3 regions of the Paenibacillus sp. OT2-17 genome follow, and region 3 is predicted to be linked to each of the others. Evidence: riboswitches for the same ligand, from Rfam matches in the RefSeq annotation. Region 3 holds a riboswitch; each other region holds the start of a gene.

Region 1 (2,266 bases), on a different contig from region 3:
TATTCTATATAATTTATGTAACCATGTTTCATAGTGTGAAACGAATATGGATACAAGAGGAGCGGTTCACGATGGAAAACCGTAAATTAACCGTTCGCGCTGTAGAGCGTGCACTTGATATACTGCTGTGTTTTACCGCAGATTCGGATCTTGGCCTGACGGAGATTGCCTCCAAAATTGGTCTACATAAAAGCACGGTTCATCGGCTGCTGACTACGTTGGAGGATCGGGGCTTTGTCGTTCGGAATGCCGAAACGGAAAAATATCGACTTGGCTTCCGCATTTGGGAGCTATCCACGCATTTGTCCCAAAGCGACGAGCCGGCGGTGTTGTTACAGCCTGCAATGGAAGGACTACGTGATCGTCTGGGCGAGACGGTCAGCTTATACTTACGGGACGGCAGCATGCGTATTCGCATACAAGCCGTGCAGAGCAATCAGGCGATCCGCAGGGTTGCGCCTGTAGGTGCGCGTATGCCGCTGGCTGTAGGGGCCTCCAGCAAAGTGCTGGCAGCCTTTATGCCGCCGCAGGAGCTGGAAGCCCTGCTAAGCGGGGATGAATGGCCGCTCTCGGTAGACCCGGAGGTCTATAAAGCCCAGCTGCAGGACATTCGCGAGAAGGGCTATGCGACCAGCTATGAAGAACGGGAGCCAGGGGCTGCTGCTGTGGCTGCCCCAATTGTAAACCGGAAGGGACAGGTCACTGCGGCTTTATCTGTATCCGGTCCGGTCAGTCGGCTTGCACCCGAGACGCTACATGACTTTGCTCCGATTTTGATTGAAGCGGCGAAGGAAATGGGACTTATGCTTCCGTAACAAGAATGAGCACAGTTGAAGCAAGCAAAGTGATTTGATGGGGAGCGTCTCCTTAGTAAAGGGAACCTAGAAGGGTTGCCAAAGCCATAAATTTAAAGTAGTCTGGTAAGGATGGCGGGATATCTGTTATAGCCGCCTCATGTGAATAGAAGTATCACAGTTACTGGGGGAGCCTGTAATGCCGGGCTGAGATGGAATCGTGCAAGATTCCGGACCCTTTGCACCTGATCTGGATCATACCAGCGTAGGGAAGTAATCGGCCATTGAAATGTATACGCGGCTGCTGTCTACGGTGACGCATTGGAATAGGATTATTCCACATGCGTACTGTCTGGATAGCTGCCTCGTTAGATTAGCCGGTTCCCTGGGGAACCGGCTTTTTTGCATAGATCAGCGCCACCCTGGGAATGGTTCCGGATCGGTGTGTCATTTCATCGAAACGGGAGGAATGGACAATGAAGCCGACAGAAGTAGAAGGAACAAAAGGAACAGAATTGAAATCAACAGAAGTAAGATTGGTAGGAACAAAAGAAGTTGAGGTAGAGAAGACAAACGGGGAGCAAGCCAGAGGGGTAACGCCCTTTCCAGGGAGCCGTAAGGTATATATTCAAGGCTCACGGCCGGACATTGCCGTGCCAGAGCGCGAAATTGCTCTTCATCCTACACATACGCCGCAGGGCACGGAGCATCATGAGCCATTGCGTGTGTACGATACGAGCGGTCCCATGACCGACGAAGCCTATCAGGTCGATATCCGTCAGGGCCTGCCTCCATTACGGCGAGCTTGGGCCCTGGAACGGGGCGATGTGGAGGCTTACGAGGGACGCGCCGTCCAGCCGGAGGATAATGGACTGAAACCTGGCTCCAAACGGGAGACAGTTGAATTTCCCGGCGTGACCAACCGTCCGCTTCGTGCTTTGCAAGGTCGTACAGTGACACAAATGCATTATGCGCGGCAAGGGATCATTACGCCCGAAATGGAATTTGCGGCGATCCGCGAAGGGGTGGAGCCTGAGTTTGTACGGCAGGAGTTGGCGGCTGGACGAGCCATTTTGCCTTCGAATATCAATCACCCTGAAAGTGAGCCAATGGTCATTGGGCGTCATTTTCACGTGAAGATCAATGCGAACATTGGTAATTCTGCGGTTACCTCCTCCATCGAGGAGGAAGTGGAGAAAATGACCTGGGCTGTGCGTTGGGGCTCGGATACGGTTATGGACCTGTCCACAGGCCGTAATATCCATACAACACGTGAATGGATCATTCGGAATTCTCCTGTACCGATTGGGACTGTACCGCTGTATCAGGCACTTGAAAAGGTGAACGGCGAAGCAGAAGCGCTGACGTGGGAGCTGTATCGCGATACGCTGATTGAGCAAGCGGAGCAGGGAGTGGACTATTTTACAATTCATGCGGGTGTATTGCTGCGGTATATACCGATGACGGCGAAT
Region 2 (2,266 bases), on a different contig from region 3:
TTTTATCCAGCTCCGGTACAGCTTTGCCTAAGATGTCCGCGGCTTCTTCTGGATGGGCGATAGTGTATTCATAGCCTTGTGCGGTAGCGTCCATGAACGCTTTGACCAGCTCGGGATCATTTTTTATTGTCTGTTCGTTGCTCACAATTACAGGTGTATAGTAATCGAGGCTTTTGGAATAATCTTTTACATACAGCATATCCAATGGCTCACCTCGAAGCTGGGCCTCGATTCCGGTCCATGCGTAGAAAATCCAGGCAAAGTCGATATCCCGCTTCACGGCTGTAAAATAGTCTGCATTGCCCATGTTGATGATCTTCACTTTGCTCACATCGCCTTTGTCTGAATCCATGATGGATTTCATGACCGCTTCTTCTACGGGAGAGCCCCAACCGCCGTATTTTTTACCTTCAAAATCTTTCGGGCTCTTAATTCCACGATCTACCGGGGCTGCGAAGCCTGAGGTATTATGCTGAATCACCGCAGCGATGGATACAAGCGGCACGCCTTGCGTACGAGCCTGTGTGACGCCTTCTTGGTAGCTGATACCAAAAGGTGCAGCATTAGAAGCAACCATTTGATCAGCTCCGCCTGAACCAGGTTGAACAATTTGGACATTCAAACCCGCTTTTTCGTAAAATCCTTTGTCCTTAGCGACATAGAGTCCCGTATGATTCGTATTGGGTGTCCAGTCGAGCACGACTTTAACATCTTTGAGCCCCTTTGCCGGAGTAGACGTTTGAGTGTCGGTAGCGGGAGCCGCTTCTTGGGATGTGGGGGGACTTCCACCGCAAGCGGTCAGGGCCATGAGCCACAGACTGATCAGTCCCAGGCTTAATATTTTCATGCGCTTCATCGTTGTGTTCTCTCCTTTAATTACCCGTTATCCGTCCAATCAGACAGCTTAAGTTCCCCATTTTCTAAAAATAACATCTGCCGGACGCGATCTTTCCAACAACATAATCTTCAACAAAAAAAGCGCCCCGAGTTTCCGGGACGCTTGCGCTTGTATATACCAAAGTAAGGGATGGTCCTATGTAAAAAAGGCACATCTTGCTTAAGCATTCCTACGCTGGCATTACCCAGATCAGGTTGTAAGGGTCAGTGTCTTGGGACACACTCTCAGCCGGCCGATTCCAGCACCCCTGGCATTGTATGGTTTAATGGGTTCATTTATTCGGGTTTAATACGACGATTATATGCCTTGAATGCGGGTCTGTCCAGCATGAAGGGAGAGATGACGGTTCATTTGCCAAACCACAGGGTACACTTTTACTGTGAGCTTTGATCTGAAAATGAGCATGAATCAATTCGATTCGATCCGGTCATGTTATTTTCAGAACAGCTACGCAGGTAGGTTCAGATGGGCTGGTGCCCAATGGCGTGGCCGTAGAGAATTCAAATTCGTGAAAAGGAGTTGTTGTACTGTGGGTAAAACGGAAACATTGGATCGCAACCAACTGGAACAAGCCATTGTGAAGGCTTTGGATAACAACAAATTTTGCTCGTTAGGTACGGTAGAGGGTGGCAAACCGAAAGTACGCTATATGGCCCTTTTTAACGATGGAATGAACATTCATCTGGCGACAGATCGCAAAACTCATAAAGTGGAGGAGCTAAAGGACAATCCGAATGCTTATCTGCTGCTGGGTTATGAAGTTGGCGGTACGAAGGAAGTCGTAGAAGTGGAGGCTACCGTCCAGATCACAGCTGATGAGGGGCTGCGCAAACAAGTGTGGAACGATTCCTTGAAGGAATGGTTTTCCGGACCGGATGATCCCGATTATGTCATTCTGGACGTGAATCCGACACGCATTGAGTATGTGGGTCAGCAATCTGAGCGCCAGGTTTGGAAGAAGTAATACGAATATAAATGGATAAGCCGGTGAATCTCCGAGTTTTTTAGGAGGTTTGCTGGCTTTTTATTTTTTGAGAAAATTAATTATTTTTTCATAAATAATTTAAGTAAATGACTACTCTTTTATCTGGCGTTGGATTAAAATAGAAATGGTGGGTTCAAGGCTTACATATATGTGCAAAAGTATGTATATGAGGCATACACCTTAATGAGGAGGGGTATATTTTGTTATTTCGTAAAAATTGGTTTAAAGGGTTTACAGCAGCAGTTGTGGCTTGTAGCATGCTGGTGTTTTCGGCCGCTCCATCCTGGGCAGCTAGCGATTCTCGCGATAGCGCTACGGTGAATTTGCGGATCATGGAAACAACGGATATTCATGCGTCGCTGATGAACTATGATTACTATTCA
Region 3 (2,266 bases):
GAGAGCCGCAGCTGTAGGGATTTCACCCCTGATTATTACCGGGACCAGTGTCCGCAGCAGTCGGGAGGCTTCTCAGTATGCAGCACGTTATCCGGGCAAGCTGTATGCGACAGCTGGCGTGCATCCCCATGATGCCAAAGACTGCAGCGCAGATACGATTCAGCAGCTCCGCCAGCTGGCGAGTCAGCCGCAGGTCGTATCCATAGGGGAATGCGGATTGGACTACAACCGTGATTTTTCGCCGCGTGATGTGCAGCGCCGATGGTTTGGGGAGCAAATCCAACTGGCGGGTGAGCTGAATATGCCGTTATTTCTGCATGAACGAGATGCACATGAGGATTTTGTTGCTATGCTGCGGGAATATCAAGGGCTTGTCGATAAAGCAGTGGTGCATTGTTTTACAGGCACGGAACAAGAATTGCATACGTATGTAGAGATGGGACTGTATATCGGGATCACCGGCTGGATTTGCGACGAACGGCGTGGCAAACATCTGCGTGAACTGGTCAGAGATATTCCCTTGGACCGTCTGATGATTGAAACGGATGCTCCATTTTTGACCCCGCGTAATTTGCCCGTGAAGCCCAAAGAAGGGCGTAATGAGTCGATGTATCTCGCTCACATTGCTGCTACGATAGCCGAATGTACAGGCCGAAGCATGATGGAGATCGAAATCGCCACGACGGAGACAGCCAAACGTTTCTTCGGATTATAGGATTGTCAAAGCCATAGATGTGGTATATATTATAGTGAATTAAAAAAGCATTGTCGGGAGCTTGAGAAAGTCAGGCTGAGAGGGTGGCCCTTGCCACTGACCGTGAAATCTGATCTGGGTAATGCCAGCGTAGAGAAACCAAGAACACTATACAGGAATGCCGCTTGTTTCGCGGTTGTCGATAGATACAATGTATGTCCTAGCATTTTACCTTGACCCTGACTTTGGCTTGGTATCAGTGTAGTAGCTTAGACTACTGGTTATATAAGGCATATCGACGAATGATGTTTTGTATGGTGCTTCACCTTTTACTGCGCATAAAGCTTGCCTGGAGATTCAGCTCCAGACAAGCTTTTTTTTATGGCCAAGAGGCCAATTATAAGGATAAGGGGAGCACGCAATAATGAATACTGCTGTAAGAGCGTCCAAAGGGTTGAAGCTGACTGATATTTTGGTCACGATTGTGATCGCTGTTGTGTTCGGGTTAGTCTACAAAATATGGGGACCTGCCTATGATTTGATGAAACCATTCGGTCTACACGCCGAGCAACTGATGTATGGCATGTGGTTTATGGCAGGCACGTTTGCTTATCTCATCATTCGCAAGCCGGGTGTTGCAATTTTGGCAGAGGTGGCAGCGGCAACGGTCAGTGCTTTTTTGGGAAGCGAATGGGGGATGTCCACCTTGTACTATGGCCTGCTGCAAGGCTTGGGAGCGGAGCTATTTTTTGCGGCTTTTCTGTATCGGAACGCAAACCTGTGGGTTGCTTCGCTAGCTGCGGCCGGGGCGGCTGTCGCTTCTCTGATTTTAGACTTCAGCTACGGGTATATTGATCAGCTTTCGACCTGGAACTATGTTTTGTATATCGGTTTTCGCATGATTGGCAGCATTGTGATTGCCGGGGTATTCGCGTTCTATCTGGCTAGGGCATTGGAGGTAACCGGAGTCACGCGAAGTTTGAGACCCGCAACGGAACAAGATTATAAGGGACTGGATTGATGAGCCAGGCAACCGAAGATGTGGTGGCTTCGATCACCCGTCTTCGGTTGAAATTCCCCGGTGAGCAGGAGCTGTTTTTTCACAATATGTCTTTGTCTGTCCGCAAGGGGGAAAAGCTGCTGTTGCTGGGACCGAGTGGATGCGGTAAATCAACGCTGCTCCAAGTGTTAAGCGGTCTGATTCCACGCACGATAGAAGTGCCTATGAAATGCGATGCTGCTGTAATCCCAAGTGTCTCAGGTATTGTATTTCAAGATCCTGATACGCAGTTTTGTATGTCATATGCAGACGAGGAACTGGCTTTTGTGTTGGAAAATAATCAGGTTCCTCGTGAGCAGATGCGATCCCGTATTCGCGAGCTGCTGATACAGGTTGGTCTATCAACGGATGATATACACATGCCCATTGGCAGCATGTCACAGGGAATGAAACAGCGGCTGGCGATTGCGTCTGTGCTGGCTATGGAGCCAGAAGTGCTTTTTCTGGATGAGCCCACGGCTTTGTTGGACGAGGAAGGCACTACACAGGTGTGGGATACCATTCGAAACATT

Evidence for each region. A riboswitch is a leader RNA that binds a small molecule or an ion and turns the genes downstream of it on or off. The one in region 3 is predicted to bind thiamine pyrophosphate.
Region 1: it holds a riboswitch for thiamine pyrophosphate, as region 3 does, so the genes downstream of both, thiC (phosphomethylpyrimidine synthase ThiC) here and GRP75_RS11860 (ECF transporter S component) in region 3, are expected to answer to the same signal.
Region 2: it holds a riboswitch for thiamine pyrophosphate, as region 3 does, so the genes downstream of both, GRP75_RS03955 (ABC transporter substrate-binding protein) here and GRP75_RS11860 (ECF transporter S component) in region 3, are expected to answer to the same signal.

Annotation. Positions count from the first base shown of each region.
Region 1 is NZ_WUDQ01000061.1:7,698-9,963, reverse strand. Features, by position in the region: gene GRP75_RS10900 (IclR family transcriptional regulator) at 72-815, shown strand; TPP riboswitch at 971-1,083, shown strand; gene thiC (phosphomethylpyrimidine synthase ThiC) at 1,271-2,266, shown strand, end outside.
Region 2 is NZ_WUDQ01000007.1:55,282-57,547, forward strand. Features, by position in the region: gene GRP75_RS03955 (ABC transporter substrate-binding protein) at 1-856, opposite strand, end outside; TPP riboswitch at 1,048-1,157, opposite strand; gene GRP75_RS03960 (pyridoxamine 5'-phosphate oxidase family protein) at 1,428-1,862, shown strand; gene GRP75_RS03965 (bifunctional 2',3'-cyclic-nucleotide 2'-phosphodiesterase/3'-nucleotidase) at 2,084-2,266, shown strand, end outside.
Region 3 is NZ_WUDQ01000074.1:6,850-9,115, reverse strand. Features, by position in the region: gene GRP75_RS11865 (TatD family hydrolase) at 1-715, shown strand, start outside; TPP riboswitch at 760-869, shown strand; gene GRP75_RS11860 (ECF transporter S component) at 1,119-1,715, shown strand; gene GRP75_RS11855 (ABC transporter ATP-binding protein) at 1,715-2,266, shown strand, end outside.